2 regions of the Leeuwenhoekiella sp. NPDC079379 genome follow, and region 2 is predicted to be linked to the other one. Evidence: riboswitches for the same ligand, from Rfam matches in the RefSeq annotation. Region 2 holds a riboswitch; the other holds the start of a gene.
The links. Region 2 has a riboswitch for S-adenosylmethionine ahead of ACIGAM_RS00775 (homocysteine S-methyltransferase family protein). Riboswitches for the same ligand answer to the same signal wherever they lie in the genome.
Positions count from the first base shown of each region.

Region 1: linked by a shared signal. The riboswitch ahead of ACIGAM_RS12915 (Na+/H+ antiporter NhaC family protein) and the one ahead of ACIGAM_RS00775 (homocysteine S-methyltransferase family protein) in region 2 are both predicted to bind S-adenosylmethionine.

Region 1 covers NZ_JBITTU010000006.1:241,150-251,496, forward strand. Annotated here, with positions in the region: gene ACIGAM_RS12900 (DUF4251 domain-containing protein) at 1-227, shown strand, start outside; gene ACIGAM_RS12905 (cupin domain-containing protein) at 699-1,175, opposite strand; gene ACIGAM_RS12910 (nucleoside deaminase) at 1,305-1,775, opposite strand; SAM-I-IV-variant riboswitch at 2,009-2,107, shown strand; gene ACIGAM_RS12915 (Na+/H+ antiporter NhaC family protein) at 2,156-3,463, shown strand; gene ACIGAM_RS12920 (DUF6642 family protein) at 3,575-4,174, opposite strand; gene ACIGAM_RS12925 (DUF4494 domain-containing protein) at 4,393-4,953, shown strand; gene ACIGAM_RS12930 (thiamine phosphate synthase) at 5,233-5,877, shown strand; gene ACIGAM_RS12935 (cold-shock protein) at 5,956-6,147, opposite strand; gene ACIGAM_RS12940 (EamA family transporter) at 6,312-7,211, shown strand; gene ACIGAM_RS12945 (hypothetical protein) at 7,312-8,142, opposite strand; gene ACIGAM_RS12950 (EamA family transporter) at 8,213-9,136, opposite strand; gene ACIGAM_RS12955 (hypothetical protein) at 9,264-9,800, opposite strand; gene ACIGAM_RS12960 (YeiH family protein) at 9,896-10,347, opposite strand, start outside.
Region 2 covers NZ_JBITTU010000001.1:191,231-201,577, reverse strand. Annotated here, with positions in the region: gene ACIGAM_RS00810 (nitrite reductase) at 1-1,289, shown strand, start outside; gene cobA (uroporphyrinogen-III C-methyltransferase) at 1,279-2,043, shown strand; gene ACIGAM_RS00800 (bifunctional precorrin-2 dehydrogenase/sirohydrochlorin ferrochelatase) at 2,033-2,626, shown strand; gene ACIGAM_RS00795 (NAD(P)/FAD-dependent oxidoreductase) at 2,673-3,725, shown strand; gene ACIGAM_RS00790 (response regulator) at 3,722-4,102, opposite strand; gene ACIGAM_RS00785 (hypothetical protein) at 4,099-4,959, opposite strand; gene ACIGAM_RS00780 (carboxymuconolactone decarboxylase family protein) at 4,970-5,557, opposite strand; SAM riboswitch class I at 5,810-5,914, shown strand; gene ACIGAM_RS00775 (homocysteine S-methyltransferase family protein) at 6,026-7,051, shown strand; gene ACIGAM_RS00770 (vitamin B12 dependent-methionine synthase activation domain-containing protein) at 7,062-10,196, shown strand.

The DNA of each region.
Region 1 (10,347 bases), on a different contig from region 2:
GAATAACGGTAAACGGATTGATACGTGATTATGAAAAGGAAATTAAGAAAGGAATGTATGTAATCACATTTTCGGCACGTGATACTGAAGGAACCGAAAGCTATGATTTTATACTCAATCCAAGATCTAATCTGGTTGCAGATCTTTCTGTACAAAGTACACAACGCACAACAATACATTATCGCGGAACTGTAGATCAATTAAAACCTGAGGGATCTAAGAAGTAAGGTTAATAGAATATTAGGTCTAAAATATAATTTCCTTGAAAAAGTAATGTGAAGCAACTCTTGCTTGAAAAAGAAGCTTCAATAAATTCTATTTTACATAATGTAAATTATAGAACAAATATATTGATTAGTGAAATAGTGCTAAGAACTCATTTTTCTTAGTTTTTCCTTTTAGCTGTATTTAATAGATTGTTTTAAACTAACTGTTATTACGAATGCAATCGTGAAAGAATTCAATAATCTTAATACTATCTTTAAAGCATTAGAAAAATTAAAACAACCTTGATATCATTTTGAGTACAGTCGAGAAATCACAAATACGATTCATATTGATTACTAACTCATTATATAGAAAAAACTATAATTTTCAAAATTCGCGTATTCTGTACGAAGTCCAAGAAATTTTCAAATACGCGATTTTCAGAGCTTTGGATTTATACGTTCAAGATTCTAAATTTTGTAAGTTGGTAATTAATTTTCTTTCAGCTTTTCGGCAACAGCATCATAATATTGCCTGCTTACAACTTCTGTCCATTCGGTGGGAGTTTCACCACTGTAAAGCGCTAAGTAAGTCACATCGTTATTTTTTGAAGACGAGTGCCAATGTTCTGTATCCTTTAGACATTTAATAATATCACCAGTTTTCATTATATAAGGTTCTTTGCCCTTTTCCTGATAATACCCGATTCCCTCTACAACGATTAATACCTGTGTAGTACTGTGTTTATGCCAGTCTAACGTAGAATTTGCCTTAAATGTAGCTTTAACAAGATTATATGGTAAATTTTCATCTTCTTGCAAGATTCTAGATAACCAAGCTTCTCCCAGATAATGCGTATTGGGAGCTTTAATACCTTCATCTAAGTAGGAAGATACAGTATAGTCAGCATGTTGTGCAGATGCACCTAAAGAAACTATAGAAATAAGGAGAACTAGTATTTTTTTCATTTTAAAAATTTATTGTTTAAGCCTTTATAAATTAACCAATAAGTATGATGGTATTATATATCTAAGTAACTGTTTTTAGGAACTAGTCTAAAAATTATTTTAACTATTAATTACACGTTTAGCTAAAGCCTAATACTCCGTCTTATCCAATTTTTTTGTCCATTCCTGAAAAGGTTTAATGGCGACTTCGGGAGACAATTGCTCAAAAGGGATGCTGCGCTTCTCGTATGGTAAAGGGATTTCCTTATAAATAAACGCATCATCAAAGCCTATGTTAGCTGCGTCTTGTTGACTGCTTCCGTAATACACTTTTTCAGGTCTCGCCCAGTAGATTGCTCCCAGGCACATTGGGCAAGGTTCGCAGGAAGTATAAATCGTACAGCCATCGAGTTGAAACGAATTTAAATTTTTACACGCGTCACGTATGGCCGTAACTTCGGCGTGTGCGGTAGGATCATTTGTAGAAGTAACTTTATTATTTCCTTTTCCTATAATTTTTCCGTCTTTGACAATCACACAGCCAAAGGGTCCTCCTTCATTATTTTGCATTCCTTTTAAAGCCGCATTTACAGCTTCTAACATAAATTCTTCGTTGCTCATTATCTTTTCGTATTTGCTGTAAATATAGGAGTTTATGATGCTTTTAAGAATATTTAATTGCTGATGAAATCAAGTAGTACTCTAATATTTTCCGCAAAAAAAAACATATCTAAAAAAGATACCACTTCCCTCCCATCGGTTTAGGAATACAAATTCAGAATACGCACGTTATAAAAATATTAACTTTTAAAGTAGGATGAATAATAATTGCTAGAGTACTTTTGCGCCCTTAAATTAATTATCCAGAATCTCATAAGGGAGATAGCAACCTGCAATAACGAGCAAGGTGCTAAGATAGATAAGCCAATTACTTGGAAACCTTGTTAACGCATACGTCTATGTAATTACTGCTATTGCCTTTTTGAGTGTAAAATTATAAAATGGCAGAACTTAAGATTACCCCAAAATTCTCAGCACTCATTCCATTATTTGTCTTTGTAGGTACCTTTCTTGGCGTAGGTATTTATCAAAACGACTTTTATGCACTTCCTGCTCCTATCGCAGTTATAGTAGGGATTGTTGTGGCATTTATACTATTTAGACAATCTATTAACGCTAAAATTAGAACACTTTTAAAAGGCTGTGGTGATGATAAAATCTTGACAATGTGCTTAATTTATCTACTTGCAGGTGCTTTTGCCGCTATTACCAATGCAACCGGCAGTGTAGATGCAATTGTAAATATGGGTTTAGACTTCATTGCTATTGAATACATCTATATGGGTATTTTTATCATTGCAGGTTTCTTATCTGTCTCTACGGGAACTTCGGTAGGCGCTATTGTAGCCCTGGCTCCTATTGTTGTAGGTTTTGCTGCAAACAGCAGCGCAGACCTGGCGATACTTTGTGGTGCACTTTTAGGCGGTAGTATGTTTGGAGATAACTTATCGGTTATTTCAGATACGACTATTGCGGCGACCCAATCACTCGGAACCAAAATGAGTGATAAATTTAAACAGAATATAAAAATTGCCGTACCTGCAGCTTTAGGTACAATAGCTATCTTAGTTTTTCAAGGTACAGATCTTACAGCTAGTGCAGCAACAGCTGTTAGCTACAACTATGATGTGCTAAAAATCACACCGTATATTCTAGTAATTTTACTTTCTATTCTGGGACTTAATGTATTTGTAACGCTGTTTTTAGGAGTACTTGCAGCAGGTGTTTTAGGAATTAGCTACGGCGATTTCACGCTTTTAGAATCTACCAGAATTGCCTATGAGGGCTTTACGAATATGACCGAAATTTTCTTACTCTCTTTACTTACCGGTGGCCTTGCAGCTCTGGTAGCTCGTAATGGCGGAATTGAATTTATTCTGGTAAGCATTAAAAAGCTTATAAAAAATAGAAAAACTGCAGAACTTGGTATTGCTACATTGGTAAGCACCATCAATATGGCTATTGCAAACAATACGGTCTCTATCATTATCGCCGGTCCTATTGCAAAAACTATTAATGATGAGTACAAATTAGACAATAAAAAAACAGCTTCAATTTTAGATATTTTTGCCTGTATTGTTCAGGGATTATTGCCTTATGGCGCGCAGGTTCTTATGATTTTAAGCTTTTCTAACGGAAAGATTGATTATTTAGATTTAATGGGAAATACCTGGTATTTACTTCTATTGCTGGTGTACACAGTGCTCTTTATTACGTTGAACCCAATGCGCAAGCCAAATCTAAAGTAGTTTGATATGGAATCTACTATATGTATTTAATGCAAATCTATTTATAGATTCAAATTTATGAGTCGAAATGCAGAACACGTTTTCTCACAAATTTAAGTGCTACCGAAAAGCTTAGTAATACATTCTAAAATCTAATAGTTTACAGGCTGCGTAGTGTTTTTGATGTAATTGTTCTACCACTTCAAAAATATCATCATCTTCATTAAACAGATTAAAAAAGACTTTATCAAGGTTTGAACTGCTCAACCCGGCATCTGCATTGCCATAGCCAGAAACCGCTTTTGCATTTGTGATATCAAGAAAATATTGAGCTTCTTCTTCATCAAGGTCCAGTATTTTAGCACTTGAAAAATGAACGATTTTACCTCTTAGCTTTCCTTCAAAAAGTTCTGCTATTTCTTGAAAACTATAATAATAGTCGTTCAAGCAAATACTATTGGCTTCTCCGGTCATCACCAGATAGATGATCTCGTATTCCTTAAAATAATGGTCATCTAAAACCAGAGTATTTAGGCTCGCTTCAAGACCTTCTATGGTATCACAAGTTTGATATATACTTGCTATACCGTACTGAATCACTAACTCTTCGAGATTTTTTTGAGCTTCAGTAATTTGATTTAGTTCTACATCAGCAACCCCTTCGAGACAATAAATAAATTTCTCTGGATCTAGATCGTTCTTTTGTGGTAATTGTGTTCTTTTTTCCAGCACTTTAAAATAGTATATAGTAAACTGCAAATTTAAAGACTGTAGTGTGATTTAAAGGGATTACCTAAGGAAATAAAAGCAACTGTAGTTTTTAAAATAGGTAATAGCCTACCTGCTAGCGGAATAAATAACTGCTTTTTAAATTGTGAATATCTATCTGTTTTTATGTCAAATTACCCACGACCTATACCCTATTTTTGAAACTCTAAAAACAATATATTATGAGTGCAACCTGGTACGAATGCAAGGTAAAATATAGAAAATTTGATGAAGCGTCTGGTACGCAAAAGGTTAAAACCGAACCTTTTTTAGTAGATGCAATCTCGTACACTGAAGCAGAAAGCCGAATTACAGAAGAAATGGCTTCGTATTTAATGGAAGGTGAAGAGATTAAAATCACAAACATTAAAGTTGCTAATTATGCAGAGATTCATCCTTTTGAAAATAGCGACCGCTGGTTTAAATCTAAAATATCGTTAATCGCTTTTGATGAAGAAAGCGGTAAAGAACGCAAAACCAATATGTATCTGCTGGTACAGGCAAATGATGTAAAAGAAGCCTTTGAAAATACGGTAACTACGATGCAGGATACCATGGGCGAGTACACAATACCGGCAGTTTCTGAATCTCCTATTATGGATGTTTTTCCGTATTTTTCTGGTGATGAAGATGAGACGGAACGTCTGGAAGAGTTTACCCGTTTAAAAGAATCTACACCTACCTACAACGACGAAAATGAAGAATTAGCAATGGCTGATTCGCTTACTGTAGAAGCTGAATAACATAAATTACAATTCAATTTGAGTAAGGGGAGTAATCTCATTTGAGTTTTAATTTACTCAAATGACCGTTATAAAACTCTTTATAAAGTCCCGATTTTTCGGGACTTTTTTTCTAATTAATTTTTTGTAGACTCTAAAGTGGCGCAAGAATATTGCACTCTAGACAGCTTCATATGAAATTTAATTAGAGACAGACACTCCAACTTATTATAATATCAAACCGATTAAGCGCCCTACACACCTATATTTGCAAACGCAAATGCTTACTAAAATTGAAACATGATTATACCTAAACTTCATTATAAATCACAGGGCAAATCTCCAGAAGAGCAACTGGAAAATATTCAAAAAGCCTGTTCTGCGGGTATAGAATTGGTTCAACTGCATTTTGATAAAGCTACTGAGAAGCAGCTGCTTCAATTGGCTAGACAGGTACGTGAACTTACAGCACATTATCAAACTCGATTAATTGTAACAGATCATCATAAAATCGCCAGAGAGATTAAAGCAGATGGCGTGTATTTAGAAAAAACAGATCTTTCTAGTCTACTTTCAGTACGCAATCATTTATATACCTGGCAAATTATAGGTGCGGGTGCGCATACAATACAGGACTGTGAGGCTTTGATTGAAAAAGATATTGATTACATTAATTTAGCACCATTTAAAACCTATTCACAAGGAGATGCAAAAGCAGAATTAGGTTTAGACGGGTATAGTCTTATTACTGAATCTTTAAACACCACAACACCCATACTAGGTTCAGGCGGTATTGCTACAGAAGATGTAAAAGACTTATTGACTGCCGGAATTTCAGGAATTGTAGATTCTGACACAATCACTCAGGACTTCAACTCGATAAAAATATTTCACCAACTTTTAAAAGCCTCTTCTACTGAAGAGCAGCGTCATTCTTTTAAATAGATGTAGTCAGGAACATTTTAAAAAAACAAAAAGCCCGTCAAAAAATTGACGGGCTTTCTTAAACTTACAAGATATGTCTTAGATAACTCTTACGTTTACTGCGTTTAAACCTTTGTTACCTTCTTTAAGTTCAAATTCAACTTCATCGCCTTCGCGAATTTCGTCGATTAAACCAGAAATGTGTACAAAGTGGTCTTTTTCAACACCTTCTTCTGTAATAAATCCAAATCCTTTGGTTTCGTTGAAAAATTTTACTGTTCCGTTACTCATAATACTATTTAAATTTTAATAATTACTTAATAGTAAGCAATTACGATGCCAAAGGTACAGTAATCTAAAGTTAATCCCTAACAAAACAAGATTTTAAATGAATAAGGCACCAAATAAATGAATATGAAGCATAAATTATTAGTTCTAAAAGGTATTTTTGCGCAATGTGGATGTATTTAGGGCTACTAGCCGCACTTTTCTTAGGATTGCACAATTTATGTAAAAAACACGCTGTACGTGACAATGAGGTTCTTCCTGTTTTATTGGGAACGCTTATTTCTGGGTTTTTGATGTTTCTTCCTTTTTATTTAGGTTCTGTTTATTATCCCGAGTATACAAAAGAACTCGGCTTTTATATTACCGCGATTCCCTGGGAAGTACACGGTTTTATAATTATCAAGTCTATGATTATGGCAACTTCGTGGATTTTAGCTTACCAGGCTTTAAAACATTTGCCCATCACCATTGTTACACCCATACGATCTGCTGGTCCCTTTTTTACATTTATAGGAGCTATATTAATTTATCAGGAGCAGCCTAATTCACTACAATGGATAGGTTTTTTTGTTATTATTCTTTCAGTGGTGTTGTATTCCCGAATAGGCAAACAAGAAGGTATTATTTTTAAAAAGAATAAATGGATTCTAGCCATTATCGCAGCTACATTTTTAGGGGCTTCCAGCGGCCTGTATGATAAGTTCTTAATTCAGAATTTAGCACTAAACCCGCAAACTTTACAGTTCTGGTTTTGCTGGTACACTATTCTAATTTTAATACTCGTATTGGCTATTTTGTGGTTTCCGAAAGCCGAAAAACGAAAGGCGTTTACCTTTAGATGGTCTATAGTAGCAGTGGGTATTCTTTTGCAAACCGCAGATTACTTTTATTTTAAAGCACTACAAGACCCTGAAGCATTGATTATGCTACTTTCTGCTATAAAGCGGAGTCAACTAATCATTGCCGTTGTTATAGGCGGTTTGGTTTTTAAAGAAAAGAATAAACGTAAAAAACTTGTACCCCTAATGGGAATTCTAATAGGCGTTTTTTTGATTTTGTACTCTTAAAATTTAGTAGTTTTCAGAATTATCCTCAAAACTTAAACACCTCGCTACCACGATTATTTAATTACTTCGATATTAATTTGTATCACAAATGATTCTATTCCTAATCACACGTGTAATATAATAGCGGGGTTTTGCTTATTGTATATTTCGGTCTGGGAAGAAGGGTTGCTTCTAGACGTGTATATGGGATAGTGTTTGTTAATTCAGGATCATCAGAATTAGGGTAAAAACGCTCACTAGGCGTTAAAATAATAGGAAATGAATCTGACTTTAAATAATTTTCAATAAAGAAAGCATCCTCTTCAGAAAGATTTGAAAGTGGTTTTCGGGAAGTCGTTGATGAATCAAATAGTAATTTATTGTTTACAAACGGAATAGAAAATTGCTGAGTTCTTGTATATTCTTCTTTAAGATTAATTATCAAAAACTGATTAAACTCCTGATTATTATTAAAAAGATATAGTGGAGAAGGTGACAAGTATTCTGAAGTTTCCAAAAAATAAAGCGCTGTTGCCTGTTCCTTAAATGTTACATCATAAGGTCTTGAAAAGCAGTTAGCAGCTTTATTAAAAAGCGGTGTCATTTCAGAATTTAAAGTATTTAATTGAATTAAGGTTTCGTTAGTTTCCTCTACATTAAATCGAATTTGTATCCCTTCTAATTCTGGTATATAGCGACCATAACATACGTAGTGCGGGGAAGTATCTGTCTTTAAATTAATAGTTTTACCCTGCTGTTCCCAGACACCTTTTAAGATTCCTCCAAAGAATGTAATTACAAATTGGTGGTTAGGATATAATATATAAGTAGTTCCTCCCTCGGGACTCGAGCCTTTTTGATGATAAATACCTGAAATTTTGTCCACCTCAATTTTTTGTGCAGTAATTTGAGTAAAACAACTAAGAATTAAAACAGCCAGAACGTTTCTCATAATACAGGATAATTTACCTAAAAATAGATTTCAATTAACAGAAAAAGATCGAAAATTGTTTTAAATCAGACTAATCTTCCATTTTCAATTGAGCTTCCTTATCTCCTTTTCCTTTACCTACATTAATAAAATAAACACCTGTAAGTAAAATGGCTGCTGCGATGATAGATTGTAACGTGATGGTTTCGTCAAGAAAATACCAACCTAAAAACATAGCGATTATTGGGTTTACGTAGGCAGACGTAGAAACTTTTTCGGTATCTACATTTTTAAGCAAATAATTAAATGCTGAAAATGCTGCGATACTTCCGAATAAAACTAAACAGGTTAAAGCGATCTGTGTGCGGCCAGACCAGCTTACGGGATTGCTCCACTCCTCGCCTATACACAAACTTGCCAGAAGTAAAACCACACCGGCAGCTGTCATTTGATATGCAGTAGATACAAAATGATTTTTTGGCGTTTCTACGTGAGCAACAATTAAACTCCCTGAACTCCAGCTTAAAATAGCGGTAAGTGCCAGGCCTACACCTAACCAAAAATTAGGCTCAATACTTAATTGCCGTTGCGTTACTAATAATAACATACCTATTAAACCTAGAAAAACTCCCGCAATAGTCATTTTTTTGAGTTTGCGCTTTTGTATAATCATCATCATTAATATGATAAATAAGGGATACATAGAGGCAATTAAAGCACCAAAACCACTATCTATATATTTTAAAGCCCAGACAAAAACACCATTTCCTACCGAAAGAAATAATACACCGGCAAGAATAGAATTTCCCAGCTGTTTGCGGGTGATACGCAAAGAATGCCCTAAAGAAGCAGCAATGCCAAAAATTATAAGACCTGCAGTACAAAACCGAAAACCTCCTAACATAAAAGGTGGCAACTCTGTAACAGCCATTTTATTCCATAAATAAGTGGATCCCCAGAAGACATAAATTGCAATGAAAGCAAGTAGAATAATAGTGGGTTTCTTCTGAGACATATCTAAAAAAATGCGTTTAAAACAGGACTAAAAAAACCGACAATATAAGCCATTGTCGGTTTCTAATTTGATAAAAGACAGCTATTAAATACACAATGTTAACGTGCTTTTGAAAACTGCAACTAATTTAAATACCCAGTATTTTTGCATCAACAGCAAATACACTAAGTATATCTATTTGAACATCTTGATCAATAACTTCGTCTGTAATACTTTGTACTCGTAATTTAAAACTATCTTTTTTAATGTATTCTTGAAGATCTGCACCAGTAGTTTCGAGATCTAATGTACGCGTGCTATTACCCGGTACGGGATCTAAAATTGCTAAGGAAATTTCATCTACACCATCAGCAGAAATAAATATTTCAATAGATTCTAAAAAACTAAAGTTTTTATCTGCAGGGTTAGTAATACTTAAAGTCATACGTTTTAAGCGTATATCTTCAATCAAATCTTTATTAGTATTATTCGACTCAAATTCAGACTCAGAATTGGTTTGTAATTGAGGTGTTTCCACAGCAAACGGCAGATCTACGATGCTACTTGATTCAATCGTTACGCTACTTGTATAATCAATATCAAACTTGGTTAGCTCATCTATTGCATCACATTGTATGGTTGCTGCTGCAGTAACCAATAGCACTAGCATTTTAAAATTTTTCATATAGTTTATTTTAAGGGGTTTTGTAAAACTTCGCATAATTACAAAATCATCTCTTAAAGCTTTTTAAATAAGCTTTACTTTAACGTATCTAGTATTTAGAGAATATAAACCAGAGAAGTACTCGCAATAAAAATCCATAGCGCAACTGCCAGAATTACGGGCTTTACTCCTACTTCTTTAAGAATTCTGAAATTTAATGTATTCCCCACTAGAAATAAAACCAGTACCAGAGCTAGTTTAGATAAGAATAAGATATGCGGCGTAATACTTGAAATCTGAGGAATATATGTGTTTAGAATAATAGAAAGTACAAACAAACCAATGAAGTATGGTATTTTTATTTTCTTTGTGTCGGTTTTTGAGAACACTGCAAATAATAAAGAAACCGGTATTATCCATAGTGCACGAGCAAGTTTTACTGTGGTTGCTACTTGTAACGCCTCATCACCATATACATTTGCTGCACCAACTACCGAACTTGTATCGTGAATTGCAATGGCACACCACACACCAAACTGGTGCTGTGTCATTTGCATAAGGTGACCTA
Region 2 (10,347 bases):
AAGAAGAGCAGAAAGCACTTGCTTATAAAACTTTTGAGATTGATACTGCAGAATTTGAAAAAGAAATTACAGCTCCTTTAACGGAAGCACCACAGGTAACAATTGAAGACCTTAAAGCTTATGAAGCCTGGAAAGCTACCAATGTGTTTAAGCAAAAACAAAACGGATTAGTAGCTATAGGGATCAAAGTTAAATTAGGTGATTTTTCTACTGAAAAGGCACGTGCTTTAGCAGGATTAATTAAAAAATATGCAGGCGATGAGTTGCGATTCACCCTGCGTCAAAATATCTTATTAAGAAATATACCGGAAGGGGCAATTCCTTTTTTCTACTCACAACTAGCCAATCTTGGTTTTGCTCGTCCGGGATATGAAACTACGGCAGACATTACTGCATGTCCCGGTACAGACACTTGTAATTTAGGGATTGCAAGTAGTACCGGTATTGCAGATAAATTAGAAGATGTTCTTATTGCAGAATATCCTGAATATTTAAACAATAAAGAAATCACGATTAAGATTAGTGGTTGTATGAATGCCTGTGGGCAACATAATATGGCGCACATTGGTTTTCAGGGGATGTCTGTGCGTACTCCAGATAAATTGGTGGCTCCGGCACTTCAGGTTTTATTAGGTGGTGGTGTACTTGGTGATGGTCAGGGTCGTTTTGCAGATAAAGTCATAAAAATTCCTAGTAAACGAGGACCTCAGGCGCTACGTGCAATTCTTGATGATTATAAGGAGAATGCTGGTGATTTAGATTTTCTAAGTTATTATGATGAGAAAGGGCAGCGTTATTTTTATGATTTCTTAAAACCGTTTTCAGATACAGACAACCTGGTTGCATCAGACTTTATAGACTGGGGTAATGATGAAAAATATATTCAGGAAGTTGGAGTAGGTGAGTGTGCTGGTGTAGTAATTGATCTAGTACAAACACTACTTTTAGAAGCTAAAGATAAGCTGGGAAGTGCGATAGAATCTTTTGAAGAAAAACGCTGGGCAGATAGCGTATATCATACGTATGCAAGTCTGGTTAATGGAGCTAAAGCGATTTTACTTTCAGAAAATGTAAAGACAAATACACAGGCAAATATAATTGCTGAGTTTGATGAGACATTTAAGGAAGACGCTACACTTTCCATAGATAAAACCTTTGCAGAATTAGTTTATCAAATACAGAATAACGAGCCAACTAAAGACTTTGCTGAATCGTATCTTTCTGATGCAAATGCATTCTTTAGCAGAGCAGATGTTTACCGAAAAAATCAACTAGCTCATGCCAATTAACAATCCAAAACTTACCGTAGTAGGAGCCGGGCCTGGAGATGTTGCATTATTTACGTTGAAAGGGGTGAAAGCCTTGCAAAGCGCAGATGTTGTTCTATACGATGCGCTTGTAAACCCATCACTTCTTGAATATGCCCAAAATGCCGAACTTATATTTGTTGGGAAACGCAAAGGATGTTACGCATACCAGCAGGATCAGATTAATGATTTAATTATTTCACGGGCAAGAAGTCACGGCCACGTGGTACGCTTAAAGGGTGGCGATCCCTTTATTTTTGGACGAGGTGCAGAAGAGATGGAAATCGCTGCAGCTGCCGGAATTGAGGTAGCAATGGTACCGGGTATATCTTCGTCTCTTGCGGTACCGGCATATCAAAATATACCTTTAACTAAACGAGGAAGTTCTGAAAGTTTTTGGGTTATTACAGGTACAACTAAAGATCATAAACTTTCTGAAGATGTAAAACTTGCAGCACAATCCTCTGCTACAGTTGTAATCCTTATGGGAATGAGTAAGCTAGGAGAGATTACAAATTTATTTCGCAAAAGCGGAAAAAATGAAACTCCTGTTGCGATTATTCAAAATGGGACAACTGCAGAAGAACGTATAGGTGTGGGCACTATTGACACCATAGAATCTGTAGTGCAAGAGTTAAAACTTACTAACCCATCAATTATTGTGATAGGCGAAGTGGTAAGACATCGTGCACAATTGCTAAATTTGCAGTTAGAATATACAGCGTATGATAATTGATCCTCAAGAGAATAATAACCTTTACCCGGTTTTTCTAAAAGTACGTAACTTGCAAATACTCATTGTAGGTGGAGGCAATGTAGCATTAGAAAAATTAACGTTTCTCACAAAATCAAGTCCAGATGCTGTAGTTGAGATGGTCTCTCCTTTTTTCAGACCTGAAACCTTAGCTTTAGCAAGTACGTTTAATGTAAAAATCACTAAAAAGAGATTTACGCGTTCTATGCTTAAAAAGCGTCACGTTGTTATTGCTACAACAGACAGCCCAGCTGTAAATAAACGAATTTATAGAGCTGCAAGAAAGCGTTTTCTACTCTGTAATATTGCAGATGTACCAGAGCTTTGTGACTTTTATATGGGTGGTATTGTAACAAAAGGTAATGTAAAAATTGCAATCTCGACTAACGGAAAGTCACCTACCACAGCAAAACGTCTTAGACAGTTTTTTGAGGATGTTATACCTGAGAATATTGACGATATGGTTAAAAATATCAACGAATATAGAAAAACCATTAAAGGCGATTTTGAAGAAAAGGTAGAAACGCTTAATGAATTTACAAAAGGATTGATATCCAAAAATTAAAGATAAAGTTGAATGATGAGCTTTAAGAGCTCAAAGAATTAAGAAGATGATAAAGACAGATATACTTATAATTGGAGCAGGACCTACAGGATTATTTACCGTTTTTGAAGCCGGTTTATTAAAGCTTAAGTGCCATATAATTGATGCACTTGCGCAACCTGGCGGGCAATTGTCAGAAATTTATCCTAAAAAACCTATTTATGACATTCCAGGTTTTCCTGAAGTGATGGCAGGTAAATTAATTGATAATTTAATCGAGCAGGGAAAACAGTTTCAACCCGGGTTCACATTAGGTGAGCGTGCAGAAACTATAGATAAGCAAGAAGACGGTAGCTTTATTGTGACTACAAACAAGGGCACACAACACCATACTAAGGTGGTTGCAATTGCAGGTGGTTTGGGTAGTTTTGAACCGCGTAAGCCGCTTATACCTAATATTCACGAGTTTGAAGATAAGGGAGTTGCTTATATGATAAAAGACCCTGAAGTATATCGTGATAAAAAAGTAGTTATCGCCGGTGGTGGCGATTCTGCATTAGACTGGAGTATTTATTTGGCAGATATCGCTAAAGAAGTAACTCTTATACACCGTCGTAATGAGTTTAGGGGAGCCTTAGATTCTGTTGAGAAAGTAAGAGAATTAAAATTAATAGGTAAAATTAATCTAATCACTCCGGGTGAAGTTGTAGGTCTTGCAGGTGTTGATAAACTTGACCGTGTAGTTGTAGAAACTCCAGAAGGTGAAGTAACTCTTGAGGCAGATGCTTTTATACCATTATTCGGTCTTTCTCCAAAATTAGGACCTATAGGGGATTGGGGGTTAGAGATAGAGAAAAATGCGATTAAAGTAAATAATGCATTAGACTACCAGACTAATATACCTGGTGTTTTTGCTATAGGTGATGTTAATACATACCCTGGCAAATTAAAGTTGATACTTTGTGGTTTTCACGAGGCTACCATGATGTGTCAGGCTGCTTATCAAATCATAAATCCAGGTAAGCGCTATGTTATGAAATATACTACTGTAAGTGGTATAGATGGTTTTGATGGCACGCGTAAAGAAGCAGAGAAAGCTGTTGTACAGGCTATTGACTAAGAAGTTAAATACAATTTAGATTTAAGGCTCAGCATTATATCTTTGGTCAATGGCTTTATTAGAAAGTCAATTACCTGAGTATAGTTCTGAGCCTTCTCTCTGTCTATTTCACTTGTGCTCGAGGTTAGAATTACAACCTTGGTAAGATTTTTTGCTTCGGTTAAACTATCAAGAAATTTCCAGCCATTAACGACGGGCATATTAAGATCAAGAAAAATGACATCTGGCTTTTGAAATTCTACTTCAGCTAAAGCTATTTCGGGTAATGTGTAATCAATAACTTCTGTTGCCAGTTCTGTAACTGCAATTAGTTTTTTATTAATGAAATTAGCCATTTTTTGATCATCTACGAGCATTATTTTTAAGCGGTTACTCATAGTTGATCATTATAATTATAGGAATATTTTTTTATTTCTTCCTCACTCTTAATTACGACACTTTTGAAAATAGAATCTAGTTCATGAGAAGATTCTGCTAGTTTAGGTAAAATTTCATTGCGTAATTCGGTATCTGTATAATAGTCAGATATTTCTAGCAAGCCCAAAATGCGACATAAAGGCTCTCTGAGCTCGTGGGCATTCAATCTTAAAAGCTCAAGAATTTTTTTATTTTTAATACGAAGCTCTCGGGTACGAGAATCTATTATACTTTGCTGGTTACTATTAATTTTTTCTATTTCTTGATTCTTAAGTGCAATCTGTGCTACTGCATCTTCTAATCGTTGGTTTTTAAGGTTAATTTCTTGATTTAGACAAATCTGTCTATATTTTGAAGTAAGTGTATCTACTAAAAGATGCAAGATTTCTACATCACTATAGCTAAATTGAGCATTATCATCAGAGACTAATGACACACAAACTTCATAGTCTGAGTAAGGTAAGTACCAGCCCCAGAGTTGTCCATTATTAAGTGTAATATGATCTAGATATTTTGGTAATTCAGCTTGCTTAAGAGTTTTTGAAAATGGAATTTGATCCTTAAGTAATTTTTTTTCATAGTTTAAAACGTCTTCATTATTTTTTGAGGTCCAGGTTTGACCCTTAGCAAAGGTGTAGCCGTTAACATTGCTCTTGTCAATTAAAAGAATTCTAAAAATCTTAAAATTGAAAAGATACTTTAAATGTTTACTAACAACATTGCTTAGGCTTTCAAGGTTTTCAACCTTACTTAAACCACCAGAAAATTTAGAAAATGCCTCATAGGTAATACGGTACTTTGCGGCGGCTAGATTCAATTATTTAATTTTATGCTTGAGCTTCCATAAGCTCATTATCAATTTTGATTCCCGCTACATCAGCTAAGGTATTTAGCATATTTACTAGATCTGCCTGAGCCATAAGTTCCTGTATTTCTGCGTCATCAAAGCCTGCCTCGCGAAGTTTTTGAAAATCAGAATCTATAATCATATCGTGGTTGAGTGCTGCTTTAGTTACTATTTTAATAGCAGTACGGTAACTCTCAGGAATCAAAGGACTTTCAAGGTCATTTGTAACTCTAAAGTTTTCATTCTCACTTATCATAGCACTCATACTATCGGCAAAAATTCCGTGAGCTTGTGCACAGTATTCACAGTTACGCTCTTTTGAAACGTTGTATATAATGAGCTGTTTTAAAACATTAGGAATATCACCCTGCATAAGCGTAGATTTTAATTTAGCCCAATTACCCTTTAAAAGAATAGGGTTTGATCCCTGGCATTTAAACCAGTTTAGTACGAAAGGAATTTGAAGTGTTTTCTTAGTGTCATCATAGATGACTTTAACTTCATCAGAAGCTTCTTCATAAGAAACAACTTTAAAACGAGGATGTGATTGTGTAGTGTTGCTAATCATAGGTTTAAATTTGGTTTTGTTAAGGTAACAAGTTTGGGTATACAAACTTAGTTTAAAAATTAATTTATACAACATTGTAAATCAGAGTTTTGACTTTTTGAGTGTCTTTTTTAAGACTTTTAAGCGGATAATTGATTCATTTAAGCGTGTTTAAAAGTTGTTTCATTTTGATAATTAATTAATATTATTCCTTCAAAATTTGTGTATTCTCAAGTTGTTTTACAATCTTTGTAACCAAGTTCATTATTTATTAAGTTATCAAGAAAGGCAGAGGGATTAGACCCATTGAAGCCTTAGCAACCCTCCTCTGGAGAAGGTGCTACGTTCTACTCTTATTTAGTAAGGGATAGATAACAAAAAAACAAGTCATTCTGGCTTTCCTTTTTTATTTTCTTGATACTATAATTGTTAGACCTTTCTAAATTAGAAAGCGTTATATAATGTTTGTAAATGTAGTTTAAGAGATTTATGAGTCAGAATAGTTTATATAAAGTTTTACAAGAACGCATCTTAGTTCTTGATGGCGCTATGGGAACAATGCTTCAGCGCTATAAATTCACTGAAGAAGATTTTCGTGGAGAGCGTTTTAAAGATTGGCCAAGCCCCGTACAGGGAAATAATGATCTATTGAGTCTTACCCAGCCACAGGCAATTGCAGATGTACATGCTCAATATTTTGAAGCAGGAGCAGATATTGTAGAAACAAATACTTTTAGCGGTACTACCATTGCCATGGCAGATTACGGTATGGAGGCGCTTGTATATGATTTAAACTACGAGTCTGCTAAAATTGCTAAAAAGGTTGCAGAAGAATTTACTGCAAAAGAACCACACAAACCCCGCTTTGTTGCAGGAGCTATGGGACCTACTAATAAGACTGCGAGTATGTCGCCAGATGTAAATGATCCCGGTTTTAGAGCAATTTCATTTAATGAGTTGCGTATAGCATATAGACAGCAAGCCGAGGCGCTTATAGATGGGGGTGTAGATATACTTCTAGTAGAAACCATATTTGATACACTTAACGCTAAAGCAGCCTTATTTGCTATTGAAGAACTAAAAGAAGAGCGCAGTATAGATATTCCGGTTATGGTAAGTGGTACGATAACAGATGCATCAGGTCGTACACTTTCTGGACAGACCGCAGAAGCTTTTCTAATTTCAATAGGGCATATGCCATTACTATCGGTGGGGTTTAATTGTGCTTTAGGAGCAGAGCAATTAACACCTTATTTAGAGGTTATCTCTAGCAAATCTGATTTTGCCGTGTCTGCATATCCTAATGCAGGATTGCCTAACGCATTTGGTGAATATGATGAGACAGCGCAGGAAATGGCTTCTCAAATTAAATCCTATTTAGACAAACAACTTATTAATATAGTAGGGGGTTGTTGTGGTACAACACCAGAGCACATACGCGCAATTGCAGAACTTGTAAAAAAGTATAAGCCAAGACCATTACCGGCTTTTAAAAAGGCACAATCAGCTTTATAATATAGTATTTATGAATAACGGATTAGAAGCAGCTGATACGACTAAAATAGCATTTAGGCCCTTAAAATTAAGTGGACTCGAACCTTTAATAATTACGCCCGAAAGTAATTTTGTAAATGTAGGAGAACGCACAAATGTAGCGGGGTCCCGCAGGTTTTTAAGGCTTATTAATGAAGAAAAATTTGATGAAGCCCTTACAATTGCAAGAGACCAGGTAGATAATGGTGCCCAGATTATAGACATCAATATGGACGATGGTCTAATAGATGGAAAAAAAGCAATGGTAACTTTTTTAAATCTAATTGCTGCAGAGCCAGATATCTCACGCGTACCTATAATGATAGACAGCTCAAAATGGGATATTATTGAAGCGGGTTTACAAGTGGTACAGGGTAAATGTGTTGTAAACTCCATAAGTTTAAAAGAAGGGGAAGCAGAGTTTATAGCACACGCAAAAAAAATAAAACGTTATGGTGCTGCAGTTGTGGTAATGGCATTTGACGAAGTAGGCCAGGCAGATAATTATGAGCGCAGATTAGAAATTACAAAACGTAGCTATGACATTCTGGTAGATCAGGTTAAGTTTCCGCCAGAAGATATCATTTTTGATTTAAATATTTTCCCGGTTGCCACCGGTATGGATGAGCATAAACTCAATGCCATAGATTTTATAGAAGCGACGCGATGGGTAAAGGCAAATCTTCCATTCGCCAGCGTGAGTGGTGGAGTGAGTAATGTATCGTTTAGTTTTAGAGGCAATGACACGGTACGTGAAGCAATGCACTCTGTATTTTTATACCACGCAATAAAAGCGGGTATGAATATAGGTATTGTAAATCCTAGTATGCTTGAGGTTTATGATGATATCCCAAAAGAACTTCTAGAGCATGTAGAGGATGTTATTTTAAACCGAAGAGACGATGCTACAGAACGACTTCTAGATCTTGCAGAAAGCGTAAAAGGAACTTCAAAAGAAAAGGTTGTTGATCTCTCGTGGAGGGAAGAACCACTTCAAAACCGAATCACAAGAGCGCTTGTTAAAGGTATTGACGCCTATATTCTTGAAGATATTGAAGAAGCACGCTTAGCTTCAGAGAAACCATTACACGTTATTGAAGGTCACTTAATGACGGGTATGAACGTTGTGGGAGATCTTTTTGGAAGCGGAAAAATGTTTTTACCTCAGGTTGTTAAATCAGCCCGCGTGATGAAAAAAGCAGTGGCTTACCTATTGCCTTATATCGAAGAAGAAAAGCTGAAAAACTCAGCCCCCCAGCCCCCTATGGGGGAGCAATACTGGCGAACGGCAGATCCATTATTATATAGTTTGCTAAAAGAGTACGCTCAAGGAATGCGCTATAATAACCCTACTGATGCCGAGAAGGTGCTATGGGAACATTTGAGTAATAAAAAACTTCAAGGTTACAAATTTAGAAGGCAGCACATAATCGGTAGATACATTGCAGATTTCGTCTGTCTTAAAGAGCGGTTGATAATTGAAATAGATGGTTTGATTCATCAACTTCCTCAAAATAAAGAAAATGATCACGTTCGCACAGAATGGCTCGAAGAACAGGGTTTTAAAGTAATTCGTTTTTCAAACAAGGAAGTTTTAGAAAACACAGAAGCGGTTTTAGAAAGCATTTTGCAGAAGATAACTACCAAAACTCCCCCTAAGGGGGAAAGGGGGGCAGGTTTGGTTCTAATGGCTACCGTGAAGGGTGATGTGCATGATATTGGTAAAAATATTGTAAGCGTTGTTTTAGCGTGTAATAACTACGAGATTATAGATATGGGGGTAATGGTACCGCCAGAAAGAATTATCGCTACAGCAAAAGAGCGCAACGTAGATATTATAGGCCTTAGTGGATTAATTACACCATCGCTAGATGAGATGGTATTTCTCGCAAAAGAGATGAAGCGTCAAAATTTTACAGTGCCCTTATTGATTGGGGGTGCTACAACAAGTAAAGCACATACTGCGGTTAAAATAGATCCCGAATATCCTGAAGCAGTTGTACATGTCAACGATGCCTCAAGAGCAGTGACTGTAGTTGGAGATTTGCTGAATCCTGAATCTAGATTGAAGTATAAAGCAGGTATTAAAGAAGATTATGCCTTGTTTAGAGATCGGTTTTTAACCCGTGGTAAGAAGCGTGATTTCTTAACCTTAGAACAAGCTAGAGCTAACAACTGGAAGTTAGACTGGGATTCTTTTGAAGCTTTTAAGCCCGCAGAATTAGGAATTCAGGTAATTGAAGAATTCGATTTAAACAAGCTTGTAGATTTTATAGACTGGTCACCATTTTTTAGAAGTTGGGATCTACACGGTAAATATCCCGATATTTTAGATGATGAAGTTGTGGGCGAGCAGGCACGAGAATTATTTGCCGATGCAAAAGTAATTTTAAAGCGCATTTTAGATGAAAAATTACTCACTGCAAAGGCGGTTTTTGGTCTTTTTGAAGCCAATACTGTTGATGATGATGATATTGAGATTGTCATTTCGGGAACTGGAGAAGAAAAAAGGAATTCTGTATTTAGAACCTTACGCCAACAAAGTAAAAAAGCATCTGGTAAGCCCAATATTGCACTTTCAGATTTTATAGCGCCTAAAGAAACTGGAAAACAGGATTATATAGGCTGTTTTTGCGTTACGGCAGGTTTTGGTACTCAGGAACTGGCTGAAAAGTATGAGGCAGAACACGATGATTACAACAGTATTATGGTAAAAGCACTGGCAGATCGTTTTGCTGAAGCTTTTGCTGAATATTTACACAAAGAAATACGCACAACATACTGGGGTTATGCAAGTGATGAAGCCTTGAGTAATATAGAATTGATTAAAGAGGAATACAAAGGAATACGCCCGGCTCCCGGATATCCTGCTTGTCCAGATCATTTAGAAAAGTTAACGATTTGGGATGTTCTTAATGTACATAAAAATATAGGGGTTGAACTAACCGAAAGTTTAGCTATGTGGCCTGCAGCATCAGTAAGTGGTTATTACTTTGCTAACCCCGAAGCACGCTATTTTGGCTTAGGGAAAATCAAAATGGATCAGGTTAAAGATTTTGCAGCGCGTAAAAATATTGAAGTAAGAATGGCAGAAAAATGGTTAAATCCTAATATCTCTGACGATTAAAGTGCGCTAGGGATTGAGCTCTTGCTGAAGCTCGTTGAAGCGATAGCGAAAACAGCGACGAGCGAAAGCCCGACCCGTAGGGTAGCGCCCAAAAAATAAATAGAATTGTTCAATTAAAAATACCCGAATAAAGTTTTCATACGAGAAAACA